4 regions of the Streptomyces sp. NPDC006372 genome follow, and region 3 is predicted to be linked to each of the others. Evidence: riboswitches for the same ligand, from Rfam matches in the RefSeq annotation. Region 3 holds a riboswitch; each other region holds the start of a gene.

The links. Region 3 has a riboswitch for cyclic di-AMP ahead of ABZ016_RS11850 (transglycosylase family protein). Riboswitches for the same ligand answer to the same signal wherever they lie in the genome.
Positions count from the first base shown of each region.
Region 1: another riboswitch for cyclic di-AMP. It lies ahead of ABZ016_RS08005 (peptidoglycan DD-metalloendopeptidase family protein); the one in region 3 lies ahead of ABZ016_RS11850 (transglycosylase family protein).
Region 2: another riboswitch for cyclic di-AMP. It lies ahead of ABZ016_RS36415 (M23 family metallopeptidase); the one in region 3 lies ahead of ABZ016_RS11850 (transglycosylase family protein).
Region 4: another riboswitch for cyclic di-AMP. It lies ahead of ABZ016_RS05095 (NlpC/P60 family protein); the one in region 3 lies ahead of ABZ016_RS11850 (transglycosylase family protein).

Region 1 is NZ_JBEXQJ010000003.1:188,066-195,691, reverse strand. Features, by position in the region: gene ABZ016_RS08010 (alpha-galactosidase) at 1-1,868, shown strand, start outside; cyclic di-AMP (ydaO/yuaA leader) riboswitch at 2,178-2,339, shown strand; gene ABZ016_RS08005 (peptidoglycan DD-metalloendopeptidase family protein) at 2,344-3,252, shown strand; gene ABZ016_RS08000 (DUF6250 domain-containing protein) at 3,428-4,141, shown strand; gene ABZ016_RS07995 (SGNH/GDSL hydrolase family protein) at 4,287-5,072, shown strand; gene ABZ016_RS07990 (ZIP family zinc transporter) at 5,168-5,929, opposite strand; gene ABZ016_RS07985 (TetR/AcrR family transcriptional regulator) at 5,986-6,606, opposite strand; gene ABZ016_RS07980 (Glu/Leu/Phe/Val dehydrogenase dimerization domain-containing protein) at 6,681-7,626, opposite strand, start outside.
Region 2 is NZ_JBEXQJ010000038.1:64,238-71,863, forward strand. Features, by position in the region: gene ABZ016_RS36400 (DNA topoisomerase IV subunit A) at 1-71, opposite strand, end outside; gene ABZ016_RS36405 (pitrilysin family protein) at 324-1,721, shown strand; gene ABZ016_RS36410 (pitrilysin family protein) at 1,718-3,106, shown strand; cyclic di-AMP (ydaO/yuaA leader) riboswitch at 3,298-3,462, shown strand; gene ABZ016_RS36415 (M23 family metallopeptidase) at 3,475-4,260, shown strand; gene ABZ016_RS36420 (GntR family transcriptional regulator) at 4,449-5,144, shown strand; gene ABZ016_RS36425 (HPr family phosphocarrier protein) at 5,288-5,569, opposite strand; gene ABZ016_RS36430 (GNAT family N-acetyltransferase) at 5,747-7,626, shown strand, end outside.
Region 3 is NZ_JBEXQJ010000005.1:86,848-94,473, reverse strand. Features, by position in the region: gene ABZ016_RS11870 (SurA N-terminal domain-containing protein) at 1-286, shown strand, start outside; gene ABZ016_RS11865 (nucleoside triphosphate pyrophosphohydrolase) at 357-1,385, shown strand; gene ABZ016_RS11860 (cytochrome P450) at 1,438-2,733, shown strand; gene ABZ016_RS11855 (transglycosylase family protein) at 2,856-3,803, shown strand; cyclic di-AMP (ydaO/yuaA leader) riboswitch at 4,032-4,198, shown strand; gene ABZ016_RS11850 (transglycosylase family protein) at 4,203-4,907, shown strand; gene eno (phosphopyruvate hydratase) at 5,201-6,490, shown strand; gene ABZ016_RS11840 (septum formation initiator family protein) at 6,616-7,092, shown strand; gene ABZ016_RS11835 (DUF501 domain-containing protein) at 7,138-7,626, shown strand, end outside.
Region 4 is NZ_JBEXQJ010000002.1:132,425-140,050, reverse strand. Features, by position in the region: gene ABZ016_RS05100 (tellurite resistance/C4-dicarboxylate transporter family protein) at 1-325, opposite strand, end outside; gene ABZ016_RS05095 (NlpC/P60 family protein) at 485-1,654, opposite strand; cyclic di-AMP (ydaO/yuaA leader) riboswitch at 1,663-1,817, opposite strand; gene pcrA (DNA helicase PcrA) at 2,122-4,602, shown strand; gene ABZ016_RS05085 (M23 family metallopeptidase) at 4,655-6,280, opposite strand; gene ABZ016_RS05080 (alpha/beta fold hydrolase) at 6,420-7,295, opposite strand.

The DNA.
Region 1 (7,626 bases), on a different contig from region 3:
ACCCGGTCGAAGGCGGCCCGCGCTTCGTCCGCCCCGCCCTGTCCCTGCGCACCGGTGAGCGGCGCGGCACGGAGTGGGCCTATGAGGGGCATGACACCGGGGGCGGCGAGCTGCGGCTCCGCTTCCGCGACGGCGAACTGACCATCACGCTGCACTACCGGATGCGTGAGGACGTGATCGAGCGCTGGGTGACCCTGGAGAACCAGGGCCCGGCCGTCGAGGTGCTGCGCGCCGACTCCGCCACCTGGACCCTGCCCGACCGCGACAGCTGGCGGCTGTCCCAGTTGCACGGCCGCTGGGGCGCCGAGTCCCGCCTCGAGCGCTCCCCCCTCACCCACGGCGAGAAGGTCATCGGCAGTCGCCGCGGCCACACCTCCCACCAGCACCTGCCGTGGGTCGCGCTCGACACCGACGCGACCGAGGAACGCGGCGAGGTCTACGGATGCGCGCTGGGCTGGTCCGGGTCCTGGCGGATCGCCGTGGCCCAACTCCCGGACGCGCGCGTGCAGATCACCGGCGGGGCCGGGTACGACGACTCGGGCCTGCTGACGCTGGGCGCGGGAGAGTCGTACACGACGCCCGTCTTCGCCGGACTCTGGAGCGACGGCGGTTTCGGCGGGGCCAGCCGTGCCTGGCACGCCTATCAGCGGGCCCATGTCGTCCCGGACGCGGACCGGGACCGGCCGGTGCTGTTCAACTCCTGGGAGGCCACCGAGTTCGACATCTCCGAGGAGCAGCAGCGGGCGCTCGCCGAGCGGGCCGCCGCCATGGGTGTCGAGCTGTTCGTGGTCGACGACGGCTGGTTCGGCGCGCGTACGAGCGACCGGGCCGGGCTCGGTGACTGGACGCCGAATCCCGACCGCTTCCCCGGCGGGCTCAGGCCGCTCGCCGACCATGTGCACGGCCTGGGCATGCAGTTCGGGATCTGGGTCGAGCCGGAGATGGTCAACCCGGACAGCGACCTGTACCGCGCCCATCCGGACTGGGTGCAGTACCAACCGGGACGAAAGCGGACGGAGTTCCGCAATCAACTCGTACTGAACCTCGCCCGCGAGGACGTCCAGGAGTACCTCTGGGAGCGGCTCGACGCGTTGCTCTCCAGCGCCCCGATCGACTACGTCAAGTGGGACTTCAACCGCTGCTTCTCCGACGCCGGCTGGCCGGACGACCCCTATCCGCAGCGGCTCTGGGTCGACCACGTCCGGGGTCTGTACGCGCTGCTGGACCGGCTGCGGGCCGCCCACCCGGGGGTGGCCTTCGAGTCCTGCTCGGGCGGCGGAGGCCGGATCGACCTCGGTGTGCTGAGCCGTACGGACCAGGTGTGGACCTCCGACAACACCGATCCGCTCGACCGGCTCGCCATCCAGCACGGCTTCAGCCAGGTCCACCCGGCGCGGGTCATGGCCGCCTGGGTCACCGACAGCCCGAACGTCATGCTCAACCAGCGGGCCAGCTCCCTGCGGTTCCGTTTCGTCAGCGCCATGGCCGGTGTGCTCGGGGTCGGCGGCGACCTCACGAAGTGGACGGAGCAGGAGCTGGCGGAGGCGCGGGACTGGGTGGGGCTCTACAAGGAGATCCGGCCCGTGGTGCAGCACGGCGACCTCTACCGGCTGCGCGCGCCGGAAGGCGGTCTGAGCTCGGTGCAGTACGTCCTCGGCGACGAGACCGTCGTCCTCGCCTGGCTCCAGGCGCAGCGCTACGGCGAACCCCTCCCGGCGCTCAGGCTGCGTGGCCTCGACCCGTCGGCAACGTACGAATGCCTCGAATCGGGCGAAGTTCACCGAGGTGCCGTCCTGCTCCATCACGGACTGCGGGTCGGGCTGCGCGGGGACCTGGACGCCACGGTCGTCCGCCTTAAGCGGAAGTAGCCGTTCTGTCCGAATAGGGGATTTAGGCCGCTTCGACATAACGTGCCCCAAAAGTAAAGGAGATGGGGTCCACGTGTGTGGGCATCGTCATATTCGTGACGATGTGTTGTCGTCATGTTCACGTAATTGTGCCGATATTCAGGGCCTTTGAGGAAAACCGGAGATCGGTAATCCACGCTCGGTGACGGGAAATGTGCCGACGCGTCAAGGAAAAGGCCGTCATGCGCAACCGCAAGCTTGTCCCATTGCGTCTTGGTCGCTTACGTTCCACACCAATCCGGACGGACGCCTAATCCTGCCGCCGACCGGAGCCCGCACACACTGACCCGACGTACGGCAGGAGCGGGGGACCCACAGGTAAGACGCCTGTTCCGGTTCCCGGAACGGCTTGGGGTTAAGCCGCACCTCGGCGCGGCCGGGCATCTCCAGCCCGAACCCGACAGCTCACCTCGCAGGCGCCGGAGAGGAATCCGCCATGCCCGCGAAGGGTAAGCACCGCCGCCCGAAGACCCAGCGTTTCACCCGCTCCATAGCCGTCGCCGGAACCGGCGGGGCCGCCCTCGCCCTTCCCCTCATGGGGGCCGCCGGCGCCCACGCCGCCACCCCGCAGTCGGCCCCGGAAAAAGCCGCCCAGTCCGCTCCGGCCGCCGGAAAGAAGGCCGCCGAAAAGGCCACGGGTGCCCACACGTACACCGTGAAGGCCGGTGACTGGCTCGCGAAGATCGCCGACGACCAGCACGTCAGCGGCGGCTGGAAGAAGCTCTACGCGGACAACCGCGACGCCGTCGGTGACGACCCGTCGCTGATCCACCCGGGCCTGAAGCTCTCGATCGGCACGAAGGCGGCGAGCGCGCCCGAGGCGCAGCCCGCGCCGAAGGCGTCGGCCGAGAAGTCGTCCGCCGCCGAGTCGTCCCCCAAGGCCGGCACCCCCGCGAAGCCGGCTGCCGCCAAGCCGGCCGCGGAGACCGCCGCCTCCGGCTTCACCCTCCCCGTGGACGGCGCCACCATCGGCACCCCGTACCACATGGCCGGCAGCATGTGGTCCAGCGGCTACCACACCGGTGTCGACTTCGTCGTCCCGACGGGCACCTCCCTCAAGGCCGTCGGTGCGGGCACGGTCGTCTCCGCGGGCTGGGGCGGCGCGTACGGCAACCAGGTCGTCATCCAGCTCGAGGACGGCAAGTACGCGCAGTACGCCCACCTGTCCCAGCTCTCCGTCTCGGCCGGCCAGACCGTGACGGCCGGGCAGCAGGTCGGCCTGTCCGGCGCCACGGGCAACGTCACCGGACCGCACCTGCACTTCGAGATCCGCACCACGCCGGACTACGGCTCGGACGTGGACCCGGTCGCCTACCTGCGCGCCCACGGCGTCTCCGTCGGCTGACCGACCCGCACGCCCCTTGCCTGACACGCCTCCGAAGGCCGGACCCCGATCCCCGGGTCCGGCTTTCGGTGTGTGCGGCGGCCGGCGATCGCACTCAAGGGATCGACAGCGGACGGCAGTTGGGACACAGTGATCCCGTCGTGAGTGCAAGCGCTTTCTGAAGGAGCTGTGTCCCGTGCCGACCACCCGCAGAACGTTCGGAGCCCTGGCAGCCGGAGCCGCGCTGGCTGCCCTCGCCCCGACCGGGAGCGCGAACGCCGCGCCTCGGCATCGCCGCCTCATCGCCCACGACGACTTCTGTCACGGCCTCGGCCAGTGGGTGACCGAACTGCAGGACGGCGGCACCGTCAGCGCCTCCCGCGGTGTGCTGGAGATCGACGTCCCCAGCGGGGCGACCGTCTGGTTCAAACGGCGACTCCAAGGTCCGTACGTGCTCGAATACACCGCCACGCCCGTCGCCGAGGGCGGGGTCAACGACCGGGTCTCGGACCTCAACAACTTCTGGAACGCGACCGACGTCCGCTCCCCGGACGATCTCTTCGCGACGCCGCGCGGCGGCGCCCTCGACGAGTACGACCACCTCACCACGTACTACGCCGGCTACGGGGCCAACTACAACACCACGACCCGGCTGCGGCGTTACGTCGGTGAGGCCGGAGTCCGCCCCCTGGTCTTCGACTACACCGAGCCGCTGCTCGTGCCGGGCGAGCCGAACCGGGTCCGGATCGTCTCCGACGGTTCGACGGTGCGGTGGTGGAACAACGGGCGGCTCGTGTTCGACTACCGCGACCCGCAGCCCTACACGAGTGGGCACTTCGCCTTCCGGACCGTGTGGAGCCACTTCCGCATCACGGGCTTCCGGGTCTGGTCGACACTCCAACGTTCCTGACAAGCGGCCTATTCCGGAGTTGGTGAACACTTTAGGAGTGGCTTATGTCACCGCCCGTCAACCCCTTCCTACGGTCGCGTAGGTCACATTCCAAGGTGAATCATGAGCGGCTGTGGCAGACGATTCGAAGAGTGACAGCAGAGCAGTGATCGGGTCGTACGTGGCGGTGGGGGACAGCTTCACCGAGGGCGTCGGTGATCCCGGCCCCGACGGGGCGTTCGTCGGCTGGGCCGACCGGTTCGCCGTCCTGCTCGCCGACCGCCGGCCCGAGGGCGACTTCCACTACACCAACCTCGCCGTGCGCGGAAGGCTCCTCGACCAGATCGTGGCGGAGCAGGTTCCGCGGGCCGTCGACATGGCCCCGGACCTCGTCTCCTTCTGTGCCGGCGGCAACGACATCATCCGGCCCGGCACCGACCCGGACGAGGTGGCCGAGCGTTTCGAGCGAGCGGTCGCGCAACTCGCCGCGGTGGCGGGCACGGTGATGGTGACGACCGGCTTCGACACCCGGGGCGTGCCCGTGCTCAAGCACCTGCGCGGCAAGATCGCCACGTACAACGGGCATGTCCGGGCCATCGCCGACCGGTACGGCTGCCCGGTCCTCGACCTGTGGTCCCTGCGCAGTGTCCAGGACCGCAGGGCCTGGGACTCCGACCGGCTGCACCTGTCCCCGGAGGGGCACACACGGGTGGCGCTGCGCGCGGGGCAGGCGCTCGGCGTCGATGTACCGGCCGACCCCGAGCAGGAGTGGCCCCCGCTGCCGCCCCGCGGCACCCTCGACATCCGGCGGGACGACGTCCACTGGGCACGGGAGTTCCTGGTGCCGTGGATCGGGCGGCGGCTGCGCGGGGAGTCGTCGGGGGACCATGTGACGGCCAAGGGCGCGCTGTCGCCGGACGACATCAGGATGCGGATCGCTTCGGTGGCGTGAGGGGGCCGGCACACCGGCCCTGGGCTCGTTCCCCGGCTTCGGGGAGCCGTGCCCGGGCTGGACGGAGGGCGGACCCAGCCACTTCAGCGTCCTGTTCAGGCGTGCGACAGGGCGAAGGAGACCAGGAAGCCGCTGACGGTGACCAGCCCGATCGCCAGGTGGGCTTCCTCGAACGCCTCCGGGATCATCGTGTCGGCGACCATGGCCAGGATCGCGCCGGCGGCCACGGCGGTCACCGCGGCGACCACGTCCGTGGAGAAGCCCCCCACGACGGTGTAGCCGAGCACCGCGGACAGGACGCTCGCGACGGCGATCGCCCCCCACACGCCGAAGACGTAGCCCTTGCCGCGTCCGGCCTTCTTCATGCCGGCCGAGCTGGACAGTCCTTCGGGGACGTTGCTGATGAACACCGCCGCGACGGTGACCATGCTGACGGCCCCGCCGTCGAGCAGGCTGACACCGATGACGGCGGACTCGGGGACGCCGTCGAGCAGTGCGCCCAGGGCCAGCGCCAGGCCGGAGCCATTGTTCTCCTCCTCCGAGGGCTGCGCCTGAGCGGGGCGATGGCCGGATCGCTTGCGGTGGCGGGCGCCGCGGCCCGCCAGCCACAGGTTGCCGGCCGTGTAGGCCGCCGCCCCGGCCAGCGTTCCGACGACCGCCGGGGCGAGTCCGCCCTCCTCGTACGCTTCGCCGACCAATTCGAAGGAGACCGCTGAGAGCAGTACACCGGCACCGAAGGCCATCACCAGCGCGATGACCTTCTGCGGGACGCGCAACCGGTAGCCGACCACCGCTCCCAGCAGCAGCGCGGATCCGGCCAGCAGCCCCCAGCCGCCTGCTTGCATCACTTCTGGCATGGTGCGCCGTCTACCCGCGGCGAGCGTGCCCACCCCCCACGGCCGACCGGGCCGGCCTACCCCACGGCCGGGCCGGTCAAGCCGGCCGGCCTCAGACCCAGTTCGCGCGTCAGCAACTCGTCCACCCACTCCTGGGCACGGGTTAGCGGCACCGCCTCGTAGGACGTCAGCTGCACGGCCAATCCGTCGAGGAGCGCGGTGAGGCGGAGGGCCGTGCCGTGCGGGTCGGGGCAGCGGAACTCGCCGGCTGCCACGCCCTCCGAGATGACCTCGGCGATGGCCGCCTTCCACTCCCGGTCGAGCTCCTGGGTGACCTCCCGCAGCGCGGGCTCGCGCAGCGCCGCCGCCCAGCCCTCGATCCACAGCCGCCAGCCCTTGGCCTGGCCCGTGGGGGCGTACCACCGTACGGCCGACCGCAGCCGGCGCAGCGCCGAGGTACGGCGGCCGAGCAGCTTGCGCAGATGCGCGAGGTCGCCCTCCGCCGCGTGCCGGAAGGCGGCTGCGACCAACTGCTCCTTCGTCGAGAAGTGATAGAGCACCAGCGCGTTGCTCACCCCGAGCGCCGATGCCACGTCGGCGATCCGCACCGCCGCCACGCCCCGGGCCTCGATCTGCTCGACGGCGGCCCGCAGCAGTTCCCCCCGCCGCTCCGCCACGCTCAACCGGACTCTCGTCACGCCGTCACCCTACACACGCGCGTGCGCCCCATCGACGGGGTGATCCGGCCGGTCCGGCACGGTCCGCGGGACCTTCAGCGGTACCAGCCGAACCGGTCCGCCAGCTCCGGCAGCCGGTCCGCGGCGATCGCGTGGGCGGCGGCCCGAGGGGTCGTCCCGTCGGCCCGCGCACGGGCGAGCATCCGCTCCACCAGGGCCCGCATCGAGCGGCGCACGTGCGCCAACGCCTCCTCCGCGTCGGCGCCGACGTCCCCGAACAGCGTCCACCACCACCAGGCGTTCGTCCCGGAGTTGACCACGACGTCCGGCAGCACGGTCACCCCGCGGGCGGACAGCAGCAGCTCCGCCTCCGGCCGTACCGGCATGTTGGCCGCCTCGACCACCCAGCGGGCGGTGATCCGGTCCTGGTTGCCGGCGTCTATCGCGTACGAGACGGCTGCCGGGACCAGGACGTCCGCGTCGGCCGACAGCCAGGCCTCGCCCGGCAGTTCGCGGTCGTCGGACCGCAGTGCGGAGCGGTCCACGGTCCCGTACCCGTCCCGGGCGGCGAGCAGCGCCTCGACGTCGAGGCCGGCCGGGTTGGCGATCGTGCCCTTGACGTCGGCGACGGCCACGACGGTGAGCCCCGCCCGGGTGAGGAAGCGTGCGGTGGCTCCGCCCATGGTGCCCAGCCCCTGGAGGGCGACCCGCGTCCCCGCGTACGGCACGCCGGCCCGGTCCAGGGCCGTGAGGGTCGCTTCGGCGACACCGCAGCCGCCGGCCAGCTCGTCCAGCCCGATGCCGTCCACCTCGACCGCGAACGCGTCCGCGAGCCGCCGCCGCGCCTCCGCCTCGTCGTCCAGCAGCGGATACACGGCCTGGACGGAGGAGACCAGCCCCGCCTCGGCCGCGGCGCGGTCCACCAGGTCCTGGGTGAGGCCCAGGTCCTCGCCCGTCGTCCAGAGGCTCTCGACGTACGGCCGCATGGCGCGCAGGTAGCGCACCAGCAGCGGGTAGGCCTCGGGGTCCCGCGGGTCGCAG
Region 2 (7,626 bases), on a different contig from region 3:
ACGTCGATGTCGAGGATCCGCTCCTCGTACGAGTCGTCGGGCGGCGGGGTCTTCGTGCTGCGGCGGGCCATCGCTGCCGGCTCCTTGCCTCTGCGATCCGGATCTGACGCCGACCATTGTGGACCGCCGCACTGACAACCGGGACCAGGACCCGGTCTCTGACGCCCGTCGCGCCGTCCGGCCGGGCACGGCGGGTCACGCCGTCTCGCTCTGCGCGTACGCCCCCCCGGGAACTTCACCGGCGCTTCGCGCGCTTGCATACAGTGGCAGGACCGGCAGAAATCCGCGGTTGTGAAGACCGCTCCGCGATCGAAGGGACGTACATGCCCATGGGTCACACGGCCACAGCCCAGGCAGGCTCCGGGGGCCTGACAGCGACCGAGCACCGCCTGGCCAACGGCCTGCGCGTGGTGCTCTCCGAGGACCACCTGACCCCGGTCGCGGCGGTGTGCCTCTGGTACGACGTCGGTTCGCGCCACGAAGTCAAGGGGCGTACCGGCCTGGCTCACCTTTTCGAGCACTTGATGTTCCAGGGTTCCGCCCAGGTGAAGGGCAACGGCCATTTCGAGCTCGTCCAGGGCGCGGGCGGTTCGCTGAACGGCACCACCAGCTTCGAGCGGACCAACTACTTCGAGACCATGCCCGCCCACCAGCTGGAGCTCGCCCTCTGGCTGGAGGCCGACCGCATGGGCTCCCTGCTGACCGCCCTCGACGACGAGTCGATGGAGAACCAGCGCGACGTCGTCAAGAACGAGCGCCGTCAGCGCTACGACAACGTGCCGTACGGCACCGCTTTCGAGAAGCTGACCGCCCTCGCCTACCCGGAGGGCCACCCGTACCACCACACCCCGATCGGCTCGATGGCCGACCTGGACGCGGCGACCCTGGAGGACGCGCGCGCGTTCTTCCGCACCTACTACGCGCCGAACAACGCCGTGCTCTCCGTGGTCGGCGACATCGACCCGGAGCAGACCCTGGCCTGGATCGAGAAGTACTTCGGTTCCATCCCGGGCCACGACGGCAAGCACCCGCCCCGGGACGGCTCGCTGCCGGAGACCATCGGCGAGCAGCTGCGCGAGGTCGTCGAGGAGGAGGTCCCGGCGCGCGCCCTGATGGCCGCCTACCGGCTGCCGCACGACGGCACGCGCGCGTGCGACGCGGCCGACCTGGCCCTCACGGTCCTCGGCGGCGGCGAGTCCTCCCGCCTGTACAACCGTCTCGTGCGGCGGGACCGTACGGCGGTGGCGGCCGGCTTCGGCCTGCTGCGGCTCGCCGGGGCGCCCTCCCTCGGGTGGCTGGACGTGAAGACGTCCGGTGACGTCGAGGTGCCGGTGATCGAGACCGCCATCGACGAGGAGCTCGCCCGGTTCGCCGAGGAGGGCCCGACGGCCGAGGAGATGGAGCGGGCCCAGGCCCAGTTGGAGCGCGAGTGGCTGGACCGGCTCGGCACCGTCGCCGGCCGCGCCGACGAACTGTGCCGGTACGCCGTGCTGTTCGGCGACCCGCAGCTCGCCCTGACCGCCGTGCAGCGCGTGCTGGAGGTGACGGCCGAGGAGGTCCAGGAGGTGGCCAAGGCCCGCCTGCGGCCCGACAACCGCGCGGTGCTCGTCTACGAGCCCGTCGCCGACGAGGCCGGCGACGCGGAGGCCGCCGAGGACGCCGGCACCACCGAGGACACCGCAGCCGCGGCCACCAACGAGAACGAGGAGGCGGCCAAGTGACCGAGCTCGCCACGATGGACTTCCACCCCCAGCCGCGGGAGGGCGAGGCCCGGCCGTGGGCCTTCCCCGCCCCCGAGCGCGGCACGCTCGCCAACGGCCTGACGGTGCTGCGCTGCCACCGCCCCGGCCAGCAGGTCGTCGCCGTGGAGGTGCTGCTGGACGCGCCCCTGGACGCGGAACCGGCCGGCCTCGACGGTGTGGCCACGATCATGGCGCGGGCCTTCTCCGAGGGCACCGACAAGCACTCCGCCGAGGAGTTCGCCGCCGAGCTGGAGCGCGCCGGTGCCACCCTCGACGCGCACGCCGACCACCCCGGTGTCCGGCTCAGCCTGGAGGTGCCGGCCTCCCGGCTCGCCAAGGGACTCGCCCTGGTCGCCGACGCCCTCAGGGCGCCCGCGTTCGCGGACAGCGAGGTCGAGCGGCTGGTCCGCAACCGCCTCGACGAGATCCCGCACGAGCTGGCCAACCCCTCCCGCCGCGCCGCCAAGGAGCTCTCCAAGGAGCTGTTCCCGGCCGGTTCGCGCATGTCGCGGCCCCGGCAGGGCACCGAGGAGACGGTCGCCGCGATCGACTCCGCGGCGGTCCGCGCCTTCTACGAGAAGCACGTCCGCCCCGCCACGGCCACCGCCGTGGTCGTCGGTGACCTCACCGGCATCGACCTCGACGCCCTGCTCGGCGACACGCTGGGCTCCTGGACCGGCTCCTCGGCGGAGCCGCGCCCGGTGCCGCCGGTGACCGCCGACGACACGGGCCGGGTCGTCATCGTGGACCGTCCGGGCGCCGTCCAGACCCAGCTGCTGATCGGCCGGATCGGCTCGGACCGGCACGACCGCGTGTGGCCCGCCCAGGTGCTCGGCACGTACTGCCTCGGCGGCACCCTCACCTCCCGTCTGGACCGTGTCCTGCGCGAGGAGAAGGGCTACACCTACGGCGTGCGGGCGTTCGCCCAGGTCCTCAGGTCCGCCCCGGACGGGACGGGTGCGGCGATGCTCGCCATCAGCGGCTCCGTGGACACGCCCAACACCGGGCCCGCCCTGGAGGACCTCTGGACGGTGCTGCGCACCCTCGCCGCCGAGGGGCTGACCGACGCCGAGCGGGACGTCGCCGTGCAGAACCTGGTCGGCGTGGCGCCGCTGAAGTACGAGACGGCGGCGGCCGTCGCGAGCACGCTGGCGGACCAGGTCGAGCAGCACCTGCCCGACGACTACCAGGCCGCGCTGTACCGGCAGCTCGCCGCGACCGGCACCGTGGAGGCCACCGCGGCGGCCGTCAGCGCATTCCCGGTGGACCGTCTGGTGACCGTCCTCGTGGGTGACGCGGCGCAGATCAAGGGCCCTGTGGAGGCCCTCGGCATCGGCGAAGTGACCGTCGTGGCCGCCGAGTAACGGCACCGCGCGCAGGGGCCCTGGTTGTCTTCAAAGGCACCAGGGCCCCTTTATGCCCGAATTGGTACGGGAGTTGCCCGTCTGCCCTGTGGGATGCGCTACAAAATCTTAGATCCGTTTGGGAATTGAAAGTGGTGCCGCTTAGCGTCGTCCGGGCTGTTCGTCAGGCAGTGCGCCGCACCCGCGGCACCGGACAGTCATCGCCGAGTCCCCGTACGGCGCGAGCCAGGGGAGCCGGGGACCCACCGCAGTCCCTGGGGTGAATCGGACGCCCGCGCGCACCGCGAGGGGGTCCGTAGGAGACCTTCCTGCTCCGAACCCGTCAGCTAACCCGGTAGGCGAGAGGGAAGGAAAGGATCAGCCACTTCATGGCGTTCACGCGCGCCACCGGGAAGCACCGGCGTCCCAGCAGGATCCAGCGCGGCACGGCCCGCGCGGCGGGAGTCGCGGCCCTCGCCACCACCGGCGTCATCGGCACCGTGGCCGCTCCGGCCTTCGCCGCCGAGCCCGCCGCCGAGCAGACCGGCCTCACCCCGGTCGTCACCCTCGGCGACACCGTGGCCCAGCAGATCGACGCCCAGGCCGCCGCCCAGAAGCAGGCCGCCGAAGAGGCCGCCGCCAAGAAGAAGGCCGAGGAGGCCGCGCGCGAGCGGGCCGCCGAAGCCGCCAAGAAGGCCAAGGAGGCGGCCGAGAAGGCCCGCGAGGCCAAGGAGCGCGCCGCCCGTGAGGCCGAGCGCAAGCGCCTCAACTCCTTCGTGCCCCCGATCTCCGGCTCGTACGTCTCCACCGGCTACAAGGCCAGCAGCGGCCTGTGGTCCTCCGGCAGCCACACCGGCATCGACTTCCACGCCGCCACCGGCACCTCCGTCCACGCCGTCGGCATGGGTGAGGTCGTCGAGGCCGGCTGGGGCGGCTCCTACGGCAACAACATCGTGATCAAGATGAACGACGGCACGTACACCCAGTACGGCCATCTGTCGTCCATCGGTGTCTCGGTCGGCCAGAAGGTCACCCCCGGCCAGCAGATCGGCCTGTCCGGCGCGACCGGCAACGTCACCGGCCCGCACCTGCACTTCGAGGCCCGGACGAGCCCCGAGTACGGCTCCGACATCGACCCCCTCGCCTACCTCCGCTCGCACGGCGTGAACGTCTAGGCGGCACACCGCTCCGCTTCCCGAAGCCCCGGCTCGCCGAGCCGGGGCTTTCGGCGTTTGTGACGTCCGCCTGTCCAAAAAATATCCATGGATTCCGGATAGCCGTCGGAAATTCCCGCTGATTGCAATAGAGTCACGGAACACACGTCACTCGTCGACGTTTCACGGGGATTAAGCGGAGGTCGGTCATGCGTATTCCCGCGCAGTCTGTGTGCACGGCCATCCGGGACGACATCGTCGCGGGTGTCCACGAGCGCGGCAGCCGGCTGACCGAGGAACTCCTCGCGCGCCGCTACGGCGTCTCGCGCGTGCCCGTCCGGGAGGCCCTGCGCACTTTGGAGGCCGAGGGCTTCGTGGTGACCCGACGGCACGCGGGGGCCTGTGTCGCCGAACCCAGCGAGCAGGAGGCCGCCGACCTGCTGGAGATGCGTACGCTGCTGGAGCCGCTCGGCGCCGCCCGTGCCGCCCAGCGCCGCACCGAGGCGCATCTGAAAGTCCTGCGCGGGCTGGTCCGGCTGGGCCAGGAGCGCGCCCGCCGGGGCAACAGCGACGACCTGCGCTCGCTGGGCGGCTGGTTCCACGAGACGCTCGCGCAGGCTTCCGGCAGCCCCGCCCTGACCTCGACGCTCACCCAGCTCCGCCACAAGATCGCCTGGATGTACGCGGTGGAGGCACCGGCCGGCCCCGTGGAGTCCTGGACCGAGCACGGCGCGATCGTCGACGCGGTGGCGCGCGGGGACAGCGAGCGCGCGCGGGCGGTCACGGCGCTGCACACCGAGCGTGCGACGGCCGCGCACCGCCTGCGATTCGGCTCCGCCGGGGAGCGTGCCGAGCGTGTGAGGAACTCGCAACATCCCGTAAACACGGCGAGCCCGCGGCATTAACACGGAAGCCGTATACAAAGAACGGGCATTTCTCGGGGGATTATTTGTGCTGCCCCAGGCAGGGAATTCGATAAAGGCGAAGGGCCCGCCCGATGAAATCGGACGGACCCTTCGGGGTGCGCCGGATCAGGCGCGAAAAATACTCAGACGGTCTCGGGCAGTTCCTCGAGACCCTCGGAGACCAGCTTCGCGAGCCGGTCCAGGGCGGCGTCGGCGCCCTCGGCGTCGGAGGCGAGGACGATCTCCTCGCCGCCCTGGGCACCGAGGCCGAGGACGGCCAGCATGGAGGCCGCGTTGACGGGGTTCCCGTCTGCCTTGGCGATCGTCACCGGGACGCCTGCGGCCGTGGCGGCTCGGACGAAGATGGAAGCGGGGCGGGCGTGGAGGCCCTCGGCCCAGCCGACGTTGACGCGGCGCTCAGCCATGTGTTGCTGCCCTTCGGTTTTCAGGGTTGTCTAGACCAGTTTCCCATATCGTGAAGCTGTGCCGGAGCGGCCCTGGGACCGCCCCGGGGTGCCGTCGGGTCGCGGCCTCGACCCGACTGACGCCCTCCACAGACTGCCTCGCGTCCACTGTCGGACGCTAGCCGTACTCTGGGGCCCATGCAGACCTCGCCGGACCGGCACGAGTATCCCGCCCACTGGGAAGCCGACGTGGTGCTGCGCGACGGTGGCACCGCGCGCATCCGGCCCATCACCGTCGATGACGCCGAGCGTCTGGTCAGCTTCTACGAGCAGGTCTCCGACGAGTCGAAGTACTACCGCTTCTTCGCGCCGTACCCTCGCCTGTCCGCCAAGGACGTCCACCGCTTCACGCACCACGACTTTGTGGACCGGGTGGGACTCGCGGCCACGGTCGGCGGCGAGTTCATCGCCACCGTACGCTACGACCGGATCGGTGCCGACGGAACACCCGCGTCCGCGCCGGCCGACGAGGCCGAGGTCGCCTTCCTGGTCCAGGACGCCCACCAGGGGCGCGGCGTCGCCTCCGCCCTCCTCGAACACATCGGCGCCGTCGCCCGGGAGCGCGGCATCCGCCGCTTCGCCGCCGAGGTGCTGCCCGCCAACACCAAGATGATCAAGGTGTTCACGGACGCCGGGTACACCCAGAAACGCAGCTTCGAGGACGGCGTCGTGCGGCTGGAGTTCGACCTCGAACCCACCGACCGCTCCCTCGCCGTGCAGTACGCGCGCGAACACCGCGCCGAGGCGCGCTCCGTGCAGCGGCTGCTCGCGCCCGGCTCGGTCGCCGTCATCGGCGCCGGGCGCACCCCGGGCGGCGTGGGCCGCAGCGTCCTCGACAACATCCGCGACGCCGGGTACCGCGGCCGCCTCCACGCCGTGAACAAGGCCCTGCCGGAAGGGCAGAAGGAGCTGGACGGAGTGCCCGCGTACCGCTCGGTGCGCGACATCGACGGCCCTGTCGACCTCGCGGTCGTCGCCGTACCGGCCGAGCACGTCCACGAGGTCGTGACCGAGTGCGGCGAACACGGCGTGCAGGGGCTCGTCGTGGTCTCCGCCGGGTACGCCGACAGCGGCACCGAGGGGCGCGAACGCCAGCGCGCCCTCGTGCGGCACGCGCGCACCTACGGCATGCGGATCATCGGGCCGAACGCCTTCGGCGTCATCAACACCTCCCCGCGGGTCCGGCTCAACGCCTCCCTCGCCCCCGAGACACCCCGCCCGGGCCGGATCGGCCTGTTCGCCCAGTCCGGCGCGATCGGCATCGCGCTGCTGTCCCGGCTGCACCGGCGCGGCGGCGGGGTCACGGGCGTGACCGGCGTCTCCACCTTCGTCTCCTCCGGCAACCGTGCCGACGTCTCCGGCAACGACCTCCTCCAGTACTGGTACGAGGACCCCGACACCGACGTCGTCCTCATGTACCTGGAGTCCATCGGCAACCCCCGCAAGTTCGCCCGGCTCGCCCGCCGGACGGCCGCGGCGAAACCGCTGGTCGTGGTCCAGGGCGCCCGGCACGGAGCCGCTCCCCAGGGGCACGCCGTGCGGACGACCCGGCTGCCGCACGCGATCGTCTCGGCGCTGCTGCGGCAGGCCGGCGTCATCCGGGTCGACACCATCACCGACCTGGTGGACGCGGGCCTGCTGCTCGCCCGCCAGCCCCTGCCCGACGGGCCCCGGGTGGCGATCCTCGGCAACTCCGAGTCGCTCGGCCTGCTCACGTACGACGCGTGCCTCGCCGAGGGGCTGCGGCCGCAGCCCCCGCTCGACCTGACCACGGCTGCCTCGGCGGCGGACTTCCACGCGGCCCTGTCACGGGCGCTGGCCGACGACTCCGCCGACGCCGTGGTCGTCACCGCCATACCGGCGGTGGGGGAGGGCTCGGTCGCGGACGCGGCCCTCGCCGAAGCACTGCGCTCGGCCGCGGCGGCGGCTCCGGCCAAGCCGGTCCTGGTCGTCCACGTGGAGCTCGGCGGCCTGGCCGAGGCCCTCTCGGCAGCGGCCAGCACGGCACCACAGACCGT
Region 3 (7,626 bases):
CGCGAAGGCGCTGGAGACGACCTGGCTCCAGCAGTACGGCATCCCGCCGGAGCGCCTCGAGGAGAACCTCCGCCTCCAGCTGGAGGCCCAGAAGCTCGCTCAGAAACTCGGCACCGACACGAGCCGGCCCGAGTTCTGGAAAGCCCTGTCCGAGGCCTCCGAGGACCTGAACGTCGACCTCAACCCGCGCTACGGCACCTGGGACGTCCAGAAGAGCAGCCGCGCCGACGCCAAGACACCGTGGGTCCGGGACGTGACGGCGGCCCAGACGCAGCAGAACATGTAGCGGTACGTCCGCCCGCGGGGGCCTGTGGACAACTTCCGGCGCTGTCGGCGGCGTGGGTTAGTTTCGAACCGTGAACGCCAACAGCCCCGAAGCCACCCCGGGCCCCGCCGGGGCCACCGGCCGTGACCAGGCCACCGACCCCGCCCCCGGTCGCATCGTCCTGCTCACCACCAGCCACCGCGTCGCCCCCGGCCTGCTGTCCTGGCCCGCCTGGCAGGCCCTGCACGCGGCCGACCGGGTGCTGTGCGCGGACGGCGCGCACCCGCAGCTGCCCTACCTGCGCGAGGCCGGCATATCGGTGGACGAGGCGTCCCCGACCGCCGAGGAACTGGTCGGCGCCTGCGCCGGCGGCCGCACGGTGGTCGTGGTGGCGACGGGCGAGGGCGAGCCGGCCCTGACGGACGGCCTGGCCCGCCTCGCCGGCGGCGGACGCGTCGCCATGCCGGAGCTGGAGCTGCTCCCCGCCTCCTACGACCTGCCGGGCGCCCGTCTCCTCGACCTCGTCCAGGTCATGGACCGCATCCGCGCCGAGTGCCCGTGGTCGTCCCGGCAGACCCACGAGGGCCTGGCCAAGTACGGCATCGAGGAGGCGTACGAACTCGTCGAGGCGATCGAGGAGGGCGACCGTGACGAACTGCGCGAGGAGCTCGGTGACGTCCTCCTCCAGGTCGTCTTCCACGCCCGGATCGCCGAGGAGGGCCGCCCGGAGGACGGGGCGGAGGCCTTCTCCATCGACGACGTGGCCGCCGGCATCGTCGCCAAGCTGATCCACCGCCACCCGCATGTCTTCGGCGACGCGACGGCCACCACGCCCGAGGAGGTCAAGGAGCACTGGCTGCGCACCAAGGCGGTCGAGAAGCAGCGCGCCTCGATCACCGAGGGCATCCCCCTGGGCCAGCCCGGCCTGGCCCTCGCCGCCAAGCTGGCGTCCCGCGCCCGCACCGCGGGCCTGGACATACCCCTCCCGCCCGTCGAGGGCGTCGGCTACGAGCTGCTGGCCCTGGCGGTCCGCGCGGAGTCGGAGGGCGTGGACCCGGAGGCGGCCCTGAGGGCGGCGGCCCGGGCGTACCGGGACGCGATCAGGGAGGCCGAGGGCTGAGCAGGCCCCCGGGCGGGCAGGGGGCCCGCGGTGAGCCGGATACGGTCGAGGAGTGACCGACCAGCCCCAGCCCAGCCCGCCCGCCGCTCCCGACCTCTTCACCTGGGAGTTCGCGAGCGACCCCTACCCCGCCTACGCCTGGCTGCGCGAGCACAGCCCCGTCCACAGGACGCGGCTTCCCAGCGGTGTGGAGGCCTGGCTGGTCACGCGGTACGCCGACGCCAAGCAGACCCTCGCCGACAACCGTCTCTCCAAGAACCCGGCGCATCACGCCGAGCCCGCGCATGCCAAGGGCAAGACCGGTATCCCCGGCGAGCGCAAGGCCGAGCTGATGACGCATCTGCTGAACATCGACCCGCCGGACCACACCCGGCTGCGGCGGCTGGTGTCCAAGGCGTTCACACCCCGCCGTGTCGCCGAGTTCGCGCCACGGGTGCAGGAGCTCACCGACCGTCTCATCGACGGGTTCGCGGAGAAGGGGTCCGCCGACCTCATCCACGAGTTCGCCTTCCCGCTCCCCATCTACGCCATCTGCGACCTGCTCGGCGTCCCGCGCGAGGACCAGGACGACTTCCGGGACTGGGCGGGCATGATGATCCGTCACCAGGGCGGGCCCCGGGGCGGGGTGGCGCGGTCCGTGAAGAAGATGCGCGGCTACCTCGCCGATCTGATCCACCGCAAGCGGGAGGCGCTGCCCGCCGAACCCGCCCCGGGCGAGGACCTCATCTCCGGGCTCATCCGCGCCTCCGACCACGGTGAGCACCTCACCGAGAACGAGGCCGCGGCCATGGCCTTCATCCTGCTGTTCGCCGGTTTCGAGACAACCGTGAACCTCATCGGCAACGGCACCTACGCCCTGCTCACCCACCCCGGGCAGCGCGAGCGGCTCCAGCGGTCCCTGGCCGCCCACGACACCGCGCTCCTCGAGACCGGCGTCGAGGAACTCCTGCGCTACGACGGTCCCGTCGAGCTCGCCACCTGGCGTTTCGCCACCGAGCCGCTCACCATCGGCGGGCAGCGGATCGCACCCGGCGACCCGGTCCTCGTGGTCCTGGCCGCCGCCGACCGGGACCCGGAGCGGTTCGCGGACCCGGATGTGCTCGACCTCTCCCGCCGCGACAACCAGCACCTCGGTTACGGTCACGGCATCCACTACTGCCTGGGCGCCCCGCTCGCCCGCCTGGAGGGCCAGACGGCGCTCGCCACCCTCCTCACCCGCCTGCCCGACCTGCGGCTCGCGGCGGACCCGGCCGAGCTGAGATGGCGTGGCGGACTCATCATGCGCGGGCTGCGCACGCTGCCGGTGGAGTTCGCACCGGCCAAGAGTGACGAAACATCAGAGCTGTGATCTTCACGTGATCTGCGCGGCATGAACTTGTGACAAGTGATCGTCTGCCGATACGTTCACCCATCAATACGGCTCGGGGGTTGCCTCGTGCCGGTCACTGCTGTCTCGCGAAAGGTCTCCGTATGCTCTCCGGGAACGGTCGGCACCGTCGCCCCCGCCAGGCTCCGGCTCTCCTCGTCGCGGCCGGAGTGACCGGCTCCGCCATCGCGATCCCGCTCCTCGGGGCCTCCGGTGCCAGTGCGGCCGACGGCACGACCTGGGACCGGGTCGCGGACTGTGAGACCGGCGGCGCCTGGAGCCAGAACAGCGGCAACGGCTACTACGGCGGCCTCGCGCTCTCCCAGGACGACTGGGAGAAGTACGGCGGACTCGACTACGCCGCGAGCGCCGATCTGGCCAGCCGCTCCCAGCAGATAGCCGTGGCCGAGAAGATCCTCGCCGACCAGGGTGTCGGCGCCTGGCGCACCTGCGGACTGCTCTCGGGTCTGGAGCAGGGCAAGGGGTCGGACTCCTCGGGCTCCTCCGACGCGTCCGGTTCCACGGACTCGCCCGGTTTGCTCGATTCGCTCGGCTCGTCTCCTTCCGAAAGCCCCTCCTCTTCTCCGTCGTCGTCGCCTGACACGCCGTCGGCCTCGAAGGGTGAAGACTCCACGTCCGACGACAGAGACTCGTCGAAGGATCGGCAGCCCGACGCCTCCCCCTCGGCCACCTCCGAGAGCGACAAGTCCGACGACGCGCAGCGGGACGACGAGTCCTCGGCGCTGACCGACACCGGCTCCGGCCGGCACCGCGGCCCCAGTGCCGACGAGACCGGCGCGTCCGGGGACAGCCGTACGGACGAGTCCACGGGCCGTCACGCCTCGCGCGGCGACGGGGACTCCCGTGACGCCTCCGAAGGCTCCTACATCGTGGGTGTCGGCGACAGCCTCTGGTCCATCGCCGACTCCCTTGACCTCAGCGGCGGATGGCACGAGCTCTACGACGGCAACAAGAAGGCCGTCGGTGCCGACCCGAACCTCATCCGTCCCGGTGAGAAGCTCGCGGTGGAGGGCGAAGCGGACGAGAAGTAGCCGTTCGGACACTGCGGAAACCGGGGCGGAAGTCGCCCCGAAACCGCGCGAGTTCACGTCCTGTTTCGCGGTGAATGTCCCGTTTGAGGCCCGTGAGAGATAGATCTCAGAAGCCTTGATCGTCTTTGAAATTCGGCGGATCGCGTGTCTACCGTCGTGATCGCTCGTCACCACGAGCCCCGGCTGCCGCAACGCCGAATCCTGCCAGCGGCCGTACGGGAACAGTCGTCGCGTCAAGCGCCGTAGGCAGGAGCGGGGGACCCAAGGTAGGTGCCCGACCGGCCACTTGTGCCGGAAGGGCTAGGGGTGAAGCCGTGTCCCGGGAGGGACGCGGCCGGGCAACTCAACCGGCCCGAACCCGACAGCTCACCTCGCAGGCGTCGGTGAGGGGATCTCTCCATGCTGTTTTCCAGCAATGGCAAGCACCGCCGTCCGTCCAAGGCCAGCCGTGCCATCGCCGTCGCCGGTGTCACCGGCGCCGCCGTCGCCGCCCCGCTGATGGCGACCGGCACCGCCTCCGCCGCCACCACCTCCGAGTGGGACACCGTCGCCCAGTGCGAGTCCGGCGGCAACTGGTCCATCAACACCGGCAACGGCTACTACGGCGGTCTGCAGTTCTCGGCCTCCACCTGGTCCGCGTACGGCGGCACCCAGTACGCCTCGACCGCCGACAAGGCCAGCAAGGACCAGCAGATCCAGGTCGCCGAGAAGGTCCTGGCGAGCCAGGGCAAGGGCGCCTGGCCGGTGTGCGGCAAGGGCCTGTCGGGCGCCTCCACCGGCAGCGGCTCCTCCGGTGACTCCGCCGACTCCGGCAGCTCCTCGCAGCAGAGCCAGCAGCAGAGCACCGAGTCCCGCGAGACCCAGCAGCAGCCGGCCTCCCGCTCCGACGAGCGTCCGGCCGCCAAGAAGACCGTCACCACCCCGACCGGCAAGAAGGTCAAGAAGGGCGACGGCGAGTACAAGGTCGTCAAGGGCGACACCCTCAGCTCCATCGCCACGGAGAAGAAGGTCGAGGGCGGCTGGGAGAAGCTCTTCCAGCTGAACGAGGACATCGTCACGGACGCCAACCTCATCTACCCGGGCCAGCAGCTGCACCTGAAGTAAGCAGCGGCCCCCGCCCGTCCCGGGCGGCCCCCGTCCCCACGGGCTCCCCGCCCCGGTGCGTCTCCCCCCGTACGCACCGGGGCGGGGTTTCTTCTGCCGGGTTTCTTCCGGCGGTCTTTGCGCACCGGCTTTGTTCCGTTCGGAAACAATTTACTCTCGGTTCTGTCCATGGGGTGGGCGACCCGGTGGCCGATCGGCCCGAGCCGGTTAGGCTCATGTCGCGAGCCACCGGCCCGCACCTCGCAGGGCCCGAGCGGCCCGCGTACCCGCGTCACATCAAGAAGGAGATGCTCGTGCCGTCCATCGACGTCGTCGTAGCCCGGGAAATCCTGGACTCCCGAGGCAACCCCACGGTCGAGGTCGAGGTCGGCCTCGACGACGGCAGCACCGGTCGTGCCGCCGTCCCGTCCGGCGCCTCCACGGGCGCCTTCGAGGCCATCGAGCTCCGCGACGGCGACTCGAACCGCTACCTCGGCAAGGGTGTGGAGAAGGCCGTTCTCGCGGTCATCGAGCAGATCGGCCCGGAGCTCGTCGGTTACGACGCCACCGAGCAGCGCCTGATCGACCAGGCGATGTTCGACCTGGACGCCACCGACAACAAGGGCTCCCTCGGCGCCAACGCCATCCTCGGCGTCTCCCTCGCCGTCGCCCACGCCGCCTCCGAGGCCAGCGACCTGCCGCTGTTCCGCTACCTGGGCGGCCCGAACGCGCACCTGCTGCCGGTGCCGATGATGAACATCCTGAACGGCGGCTCGCACGCCGACTCCAACGTGGACATCCAGGAGTTCATGATCGCCCCGATCGGCGCGGAGTCCTTCTCCGAGGCCCTGCGCTGGGGCGCCGAGGTCTACCACACGCTGAAGAAGGTCCTGAAGAGCAAGGGCCTGGCCACCGGCCTCGGCGACGAGGGCGGCTTCGCCCCGAACCTCGGCTCCAACCGCGAGGCCCTCGACCTCATCCTCGAGGCGATCAAGGAAGCCGGCTACACCCCCGGCGAGCAGATCGCCCTCGCCCTCGACGTCGCCGCGTCCGAGTTCTACAAGGACGGCGTCTACACCTTCGAAGGCAAGGACCGCTCGGCGGCCGAGATGACCGAGTACTACGCGGAGCTCGTCGACGCGTACCCGCTGGTCTCCATCGAGGACCCGCTGTTCGAGGACGACTGGGAGGGCTGGAAGACCATCACCGACAAGCTCGGTGACAAGGTCCAGCTCGTCGGCGACGACCTGTTCGTCACCAACCCCGAGCGCCTCGCCCGCGGCATCGAGGAGGGCGCGGCCAACGCGCTCCTGGTCAAGGTCAACCAGATCGGTTCGCTCACCGAGACCCTGGACGCCGTCGAGCTGGCCCAGCGCAACGGCTTCAAGTGCATGATGTCCCACCGCTCCGGCGAGACCGAGGACGTCACCATCGCCGACCTGGCCGTCGCCACCAACTGCGGCCAGATCAAGACCGGCGCCCCGGCCCGCTCCGAGCGCGTCGCCAAGTACAACCAGCTGCTGCGCATCGAGGAGATCCTCGACGACGCGGCGGTGTACGCCGGCCGCAGCGCGTTCCCCCGGTTTCGCTCTGCGAACTATTAAGCACAGCAAGGGCTGACCCTTACGGGGTCAAGCCTGAGCCAGTCGTACGTACGTCCCCGTACTCGGTCCCGTACCGTGTGCGGGGACGTACGCGCATCGGACGGTGGAGCGGGAGGCGGGGAGACATGGCCGTGAAGGACCGGGACCGGTTCTCCACCGCGACCAGGATCCGGCTGCTCGGCGAGCAGACCGCTGCCCGGGTCTACCGGTCCCAGACCCGGCGCCAGGCCCGCCGCTCCCGGCTGACCGGCCGGGCCGCGCTGCTCGCCCTGGTGATGTGCTCGCTGATCGTGGCGCTCGCCTACCCGATGCGCGAGTACGTCTCGCAGGGCGCCGAGATCGACGACCTCCAGAAGGAACAGCAGCAGGCCCGGCAACGTGTCGAACGGCTGCGCGACCAGAAGGCGCGCTGGCAGGACGACGCGTACGCCGAGCAGCAGATCCGGCAGCGGTTGCACTACGTCATGCCGGGGGAGACGGGATTCATCGTCGTCGACCCGCACGCGGCGAAGCAGTCGCGCAACGACCTCGGGGCGGCCGACCGCCCCTGGTACTCCAACGTCTGGGACGGCGTCGACAAGTCCGACGCCTCCGGTCAGTGACCTGACCCCCAGCGGCGATCAGAGAAAGACAGCCTGAACACAGTCATGGAAACGCCCCCGCCGACCACCCCGCGCACCGAGCCCACCGACGCGGACGTCGAGGCCTTCAAGCAGCAGCTCGGCCGGCCCCCGCGCGGTCTGCGCGCGATCGCGCACCGGTGCCCGTGCGGGCAGCCGGACGTCGTCGAGACGGCACCGCGGCTGCCGGACGGCACGCCGTTCCCCACGCTGTACTACCTGACGTGCCCGCGCGCCGCCTCGGCGATCGGCACGCTGGAGGCGAACGGCGTGATGAAGGAGATGACCGAGCGGCTCGCCTCGGACCCGGAGCTGGCGGCGGCCTACCGGGCGGCGCACGAGGACTACATCAGGCGGCGCGACGAGATCGAGGAGCTGAAGAACTTCCCGAGCGCGGGCGGCATGCCGGACCGGGTGAAGTGCCTGCACGTGCTCGTGGGCCACTCGCTGGCCGCCGGGCCCGGCGTGAACCCGCTCGGGGACGAGGCGATCGCGATGCTGCCGGAGTGGTGGCGC
Region 4 (7,626 bases), on a different contig from region 3:
CCTTGTCCTCTACGACGAGCAGCGCGGCCCAGAGCACGGCGGAGACCGCCAGCAGCGCCTCGGCGAGCGCCTCCCGGCCGGCCGCGGAGAAACCGGTGCCGAGGAGGGCGGTCGACGCCAGGACCGTGACCGCGACAGGCGTCTCCGTCCGCCAGGTCGTCCGCCGGAGGACATCCGCGACCGACACCAGCCAGGCCCCGCAGGCCAGGAGGAGGGTGATACGGGAGAGGACCTCGTACCCCGCCGAGTCGAGACCGACCGACAACGTGCCGGTCGCCAGCGCGTACATCGCCCACAGGGTGGCGAAGGGGGAGGGACCGGACATAGCGCCGATGCTAGGCAGCGACGCGCACGTTACGAGAGGGGCACGCGCGCGTGCCCCTCAAAAACGTGGGAGACCTCTCGGGCCGGGACCTCCGGGACCTCCGGGACCTCCGGGACCTCCGGGGCCTCTGGGGTCTCTGGGGTCTTTCGGGCCGGACCCTCAGGCCGGCCGCACCACGCTGTGGATCGCCGACGCGCCGTCGTAGTAGATCGACTCCTCGCGCACGTAGGCGCCGGGCTTCGGGGCGTGGATCATCATGCCGTTGCCGATGTAGATGCCGACGTGGGTGACGTCGTCGTAGAAGAAGACCAGGTCACCGGGGAGCGCCTGGGAGACGGGGACCGTGGTGCCGGCGTTGACCTGGTCGTAGGTCGTGCGCGGCAGGGTGACACCCGCGGCCTTCCACACGGCCTGGGTGAGGCCGGAGCAGTCGTAGGAGCCGGGGCCGACGGCTCCCCACACGTACGGCTTGCCGATCTGGGCGCGGGCGAAGGCGAGCGCCTTGTCGGCCTTGGTGGCGTACGAGGAGTCGGCGGGGGCCGAGGAGGAGGACGAGTCCGAGGACGACGAGGTACCGCTCTCCTGCTGCTGGGCGGCGGCCTCCTCCCGCGCCTTCTGCTGCGCCGCCTGCTGCCGGGCCAGCTCTTCGGCCTTGCGTGCGGCCTCTTCCTGCTTCTTCTTCTCGATCGCCGCGAGCCGCGCCTTCTCCTCGGCCGTCAGCTTCGACAGCAGGTCGCGGGCGTCGGCCAGCTTCCGCTGGACGGTGGACTTGGCCGTCTTCAGGTCGCTCTGCGACTCGGTGAGCGTCTCGAGGCTCTCGGTGGCCTCCTTGCGCTTCTTCATCGTCTCGGACTGCTGGGTGACGAAGTCGTCGACCGCCACCTTCTGACGGCCGGTCATCCGGTCCATCAGCTGGGTCTGGTCGAAGTAGTCCTGCGGGGTGTCCGCCAGCAGGAACGTCGCCGTGTCCGGGGCGGAGGCGCCGGTGCGGTACTGGGCCGCGGCGAAGGAGCCGAGCTCCTCGCGGGCCTCGTTGAGCTTCTGGGTGCGCTGTGCCACGTCGTCGAGGAGGGTGTCGACGCGCTTGCGCTGTTTGGTGGTCTTCTCCTTGGCCGAGTTGTACTTCTCGGTCGCCGACTCGGCCTGGCGGTACAGGTCGTCGACCTTCTTCTCGACTTCCTCGAGGCTCGGCTTGTCGTCGGCCTCGGGGGCGGCGTTGGCCGACTGGGACAGCAGGGCCACGGAGGTGAGGGCCGCCGTCGCGAGGGCGGGGGTCCGTATGCCTGCTACGCGCGTACCAGAGGGACGCGACTTGCGGTGCGACGCCAAGGGAGGCGACTCCTTCCGTGCTCCGCCTACCGGGTTAGCTGTCGGGTTCGGGCGGGTGGTTCGGAAGGGTTGCCCTACGGCCATCCCCGAAGGGGTCGGGCCGATTCACCCCAAGGTCTCGGTGGGTCCCCGGCTCCGGCTGCCGCTACGGCGCGCCGGACTCGGCGGAGGCCGCGCGGCCCGGCGACGTTCGCCGGTGGGGGTCGTACGGCCTGCCCGCACGGTAGCCAACTCGTGTGGCCCTTGTGAAGGTTGATGGGTGATATGCCCGATACATTTTCGTGACCTTATCCCGGAGCGTTGCTGAAAGTGATCTACTCGTGAGGATTGATCGTCAATCGTCCGGAATTATGCCGATCGTCGCGGGGCGTGATCGCCCGGTCCTGAAGGGTGACGGGCGGGTCGTTCCGGCGATGTTCTCAGGGCGGCGGCGGGCTGTCAGTGGGGCGCCCTAGACTCGGAGAGCGATGAGCAGCCTCTTTGACGACAGCTTCCTGGCGGACCTCCAGGCCCAGCGGGGCCCCGCGGACGAGCCCCCGCCGCCGCCCGAGGGCGATCACGTACCGGAGCCGGTTCCGGACGATCTGTTCGGCGGGAAGTTCGACGTACCGCCGGACCGGGACACGTACTACCGGGACGGCGCCCCCCGCCCGGTGGTGGACACCGCCGCCCTCCTGGAGGGGCTGAACGACAACCAGCGCGCCGCCGTCGTCCACTCCGGTTCCCCGCTGCTCATCGTGGCCGGTGCCGGCTCCGGCAAGACCCGCGTGCTCACGCACCGCATCGCCCACCTGCTCGCCGAGCGGGACGTCCACCCGGGCCAGATCCTCGCGATCACCTTCACCAACAAGGCCGCGGGCGAGATGAAGGAGCGCGTCGAGCAGCTCGTGGGCCCGCGCGCGAACGCGATGTGGGTGATGACCTTCCACAGCGCGTGCGTGCGCATCCTGCGCCGGGAGAGCAAGAAGCTCGGTTTCACGTCCTCCTTCTCGATCTACGACGCCGCCGACTCCAAGCGTCTGATGGCCCTGGTCTGCCGCGATCTGGACCTCGACCCCAAGCGCTTCCCGCCGAAGTCGTTCAGCGCCAAGATCAGCAACCTGAAGAACGAGCTGATCGACGAGGAGGACTTCGCCGCCCAGGCCACCGACGGCTTCGAGAAGACCCTCGCCCAGGCCTACGCCATGTACCAGTCGCGACTGCGCGAGGCCAACGCCCTCGACTTCGACGACCTGATCATGACGACGGTCAACCTGCTGCGCGCCTTCCCGGACGTCGCCGAGCACTACCGCCGCCGCTTCCGGCACGTGCTGGTGGACGAGTACCAGGACACCAACCACGCCCAGTACGCCCTCGTCCGGGAACTCGTCGGCACCTCCGAGCATCCCGTCGACGTACCGCCGGGACCGGATGACGTACCGCCCGCCGAGCTGTGCGTGGTGGGTGACGCCGACCAGTCGATCTACGCCTTCCGCGGGGCGACGATCCGCAACATCCTCCAGTTCGAGGAGGACTACCCGGACGCGACGACGATCCTGCTCGAGCAGAACTACCGCTCCACGCAGACCATCCTGAGCGCCGCCAACGCGGTCATCGAGCGCAACGAGTCCCGCCGCCCCAAGAACCTGTGGACCAACGCGGGCACCGGTGCGCAGATCACCGGGTACGTCGCCGACACCGAGCACGACGAGGCGCAGTTCGTCGCCGAAGAGATAGACCGTCTGACCGACGCGGGCGAGGCGAAGGCGGGCGACGTCGCCGTCTTCTACCGCACCAACGCCCAGTCCCGTGTCTTCGAAGAGATCTTCATCCGCGTCGGACTGCCCTACAAGGTCGTCGGCGGTGTCCGCTTCTACGAACGCAAGGAGGTCCGGGACGTCCTGGCCTACCTGCGCGTGCTGGCCAACCCGGAGGACTCGGTGCCGCTGCGCCGGATCCTCAACGTCCCCAAGCGGGGCATCGGCGACCGTGCAGAGGCGATGATCGACGCCCTCTCCCAGCGCGAGAGGATCAGCTTCCCGCAGGCCCTGAAGCGCGTCGACGAGGCGTACGGCATGGCCGCGCGCTCCACCAACGCGGTCAGGCGGTTCAACGCGCTGATGGAGGACCTCCGCACGATCGTCGAGTCCGGCGCCGGACCGGCCACCGTGCTGGAGGCCGTGCTGGAGCGCACCGGGTACCTCGCCGAGTTGCAGGCCTCCACCGACCCGCAGGACGAGACCCGGATCGAGAACCTCCAGGAGCTCGCCGCCGTCGCCATGGAGTTCGAGCAGGAGCGCGGCGAGGACGAACAGCCCTCCCTTTCGGACTTCCTCGAGCAGGTCGCGCTGGTCGCCGACTCCGACCAGATCCCCGACGAGGAGGACGGCGACGGCGTCATCACGCTGATGACCCTGCACACCGCCAAGGGCCTGGAGTTCCCGGTCGTCTTCCTCACCGGCATGGAGGACGGCGTCTTCCCGCACATGCGCGCCCTCGGCCAGACCAAGGAGCTGGAGGAGGAGCGCCGCCTGGCCTACGTCGGCATCACCCGTGCCCGGGAACGGCTGTACCTGACGCGGTCGACGATGCGCAGCGCCTGGGGCCAGCCGTCGTACAACCCGCCCTCCCGGTTCCTGGAGGAGATCCCGCCGGCCCACATGGAGTGGAAGCGGACCGGAGCGACCGCGCCCGCGTCCTCCGGGCCGGTCTCGGCGGTGGCGGCCTCGCTGTCGTCGTCCCGCTCGCGTTCGTCGGCCTCGGGCGCCTCCGGTTTCGCCACTCGCCGGACCTCCGAGAAGCCGGTCGTGGCGCTGGCGGTGGGCGACCGCGTCACACATGACCAGTTCGGGCTCGGAACCGTCGTCGCGGTCAAGGGCACGGGCGCGAACGCCGAGGCGACGATCGACTTCGGGGACACCAAGCCGAAACGGCTGCTGCTGCGGTACGCGCCGGTGGAGAAGCTCTAGCCCGGTCGGATGCCGGCCCCCGCTCGCACACGCGGCGGGGGCTGCTGAGACGTTACGTCGGGTCGACGCCGTGGCTGCGCAGCCACGGGAGCGGGTCGATCGGTGAGCCGCCGGCCGGGCGCACCTCGAAGTGCAGATGAGGGCCGGTCGAGTTGCCGGAGTTGCCGGAGCGCGCGATCGGATCGCCGGCCTTCACGGACGTACCGGAGGGGACCGTGTAGGTGGAGAGGTGGCAGTACCACGTCTCCGTGCCGTCCTTCGCGGTCAGGATCAGCATGTTGCCGTACGCGCTGTTCCACTGGGTGCGGACGGTGCCGTCGGTCGCGGCCATCACGGTCGTGCCGTACGAGACGGGGAAGTCGATGCCGGTGTGCAGGGACATCCAGTTGATGCCGGACTGGCCGTACTGAGCGCTGAGTCCGTGGCGGGCGACCGGCATGGCGAACTTCGGGCGCAGCCGCTCCTTGCGGGCCGCCTCCTCAGCCGCACGCTTCCGCTCCGCCGCCTGCTGGGCCTTGAGGTCGATGCGCTCCTGCGTACGGCTGGCCCGGTCGGCGAAGTCGTCGGCTCCGGCGGAGAGGCTCTGCAGCTGGGTGTCGAGCTTGTTGTTGGCGGCGGCCGGTTTGACCGGCTGCGCGTCCGCCGCGGTCGTGTGCGCCTCCGCGGCGCTGTCCTCGGTGAGGCTGCCGACGGAGGCCGCGGCGATCCCGGCGACGCCCATCACGCACGCGGAAGGCACCGCGATGGTCATCAGCGCCGAGCGCTTGGGGGGCGTACGGCGGCGGGAACGGGACGCGGCGCGGGAGGCCGCCCGTGAGCCCGGGGGCGGGGAGGCCTCCTCCTGGCCGTCCAGGAGGGGGGCCACGGTGGGCAGTTCACCGGTGGCCGCCGGCTCATCGCCGTCCGTGGCGGGGTCGAGGTGGAGGGCGCCGGTGGATTCGTCGTAGCCGACCTGCTCGAACGTCGCGGTCTCGTGCTGGTCGAAGGTCTCGCCGTGCTGCTCGTACGCCTCGGGGGCCGTCGCGGCGGTGCCGTCGGAGTTCCACTGGGTGGCGTCGTAGGCGCCTGTGTCGAAAGCCTGCGTGCCCCAGTCCCACTGCTGGGTCTGGTCGGCCGGGTTGCCGGACTGGTCGGGCTGGTGCCAGGCGCCGGTGTCCCACTGCCCGGTCGCGTCCGGGGAGGAGGCCTGCGGCGGGATGACCGAGAGCGGCTGCCCTGTCGTCCAGCTCGTCGTGTCGTACACGCCGGTGTCGTAGGCGGCGTGGTGCTGGGCCGCGTACGCGTCGTAGTGCACGTTCTCGTGGGTGCCGGTGGGCCAGTGGCCGGTGTCGTACGAGCCCGTGTGCTGACCGCTGTCCGGCAGATCGCCGAAGAGGGGGTCGGCCGCGAAGGTCGCGGTGGTGTGGCCGGTGGCGGTGGCGTCAAAACCGGTGGCGGCGTAGTCGCCGTACGTGGTGAAGTCGCCGTACTGGGCTTCCTGGGTGCCGTACGACGCATAGTGCGCCGGGTCGGCGTCGGAAGCCGGAGCCGGGGTCATGGTCCCCGACGGGTGACGGTCGTTCACCAACTTCTCTTTCGCCTCGACAACAGGGGCTGCCAGAGCAGTGCGGCGACTGTACCCGGCGGTACGCGGGCACGACAATCTTCGGCAGGTTTCGCGCGCGCAGGAAACGGGCATTCGGCCGTGTTTTGGCGGACTGCGGGCACGGGTTTGGCCCTGTGTTCGAAGTTTGTTCGACGTTGATCGGGGCTTCGGCACTGAAGGTCGGTTGTACGACGAGTTCCTGCGGCGGGACGTGGACGGTTTCAGGCCACCGTCACGCCACCGTCAGGCCGTCGGTGTGGCCGTCGGTGTCGCCGGTGGACGGTTCCCCCGGGTGGGCCGTGTCGAGGACCTGTCGTATCCCGTTGGCGACGGTGGGGTGCACGGGCAGGGCGAGGTGGCCGATGCCGGTCACGTGCACGTTCTGCGCCGTCAGATCGGGATGGTCGATGCGGGCCGTCTCCACCGGGTCCATCACGGTGTCCAGGTCGCTCCAGAAGCTGACGAAGTGCGTACGGCAGCCCGGGGCCGGTTGAGTGAGCTCCTCGAGCACCGGTGAGCCGGGGCGCATCTGGCGCACGATGGGGTGCGCGTCGGCCAGGGGCACCGCTCGGGTTCCGGAGTGCGGCGTGCCGAGCGTGACCAGGGTCCGGACGCGGGCGTCCCCGCCGAGCCGCTGCACGTAGTAACGCGCTATCAGGCCGCCGAGGCTGTGCCCGACGACGTCCACTCGCTCGGCGCCGGTGCGTTCGCAGATCTCCTCTATGTGCCGGCCGAGCAGCTCGGCGGCGATGCGCAGATCGCAGGTCAGCGGCGAGTAGTTGAGGGACTCGATCCGCTGCCTGCCGTGCTGGGCGAGGCTGCGGCGCAGCAGGACGAAGACCGAGCGGTTGTCGATGAAGCCGTGCAGCAGGACGACCGGGGGCTTGGCCTCCGTCGGAAGTTGGGCGGTGCCGTCCGTGGGCAGTGCCGGGGCGGGGACCCGTCGCTCCTGGGTGATGCCGGAGGGATAGAGGAGGAGATGCCCGGCCAGGATCGCGACCTCCAGGGCGGTGGCCTTCAACAGCGCCATGGAGAATCCGGCCGGCCGGCTCGGCAGCAGGCGCCGGCAGAACGGGAGAAAGGGCAGAACGGCCCCGGTGACCTTCATGGCCGACCTCCTGTCGGCACGCGGGAGGGCAGCCGCCCCCCGTGTGCCCTCGTGGAAAGCAGCTGCGAAGACGGCCGACGACGACCGCGCGAGCGACGTGAGCCGCGGGGACGGAGCGCGGCGTGTGGCGTGTGTGACGCCAGTGATGCGACGGGGTCCCCTGTCGGCGTGGTGACGAGGTTCCCCGCTGTTGCGCCGTGCCTGCCCTGCGTGCTGCTGTGCGTGCCCTGCGAGTCCCGCGTGCCCTCGCCGAAGTGCCGTACCGCCGCTGTGCGTGGTGGGTGGGGCGGTGGTAGGGCGACCTCGTCGCGGCTCCCGTTGCGCTCGGTTC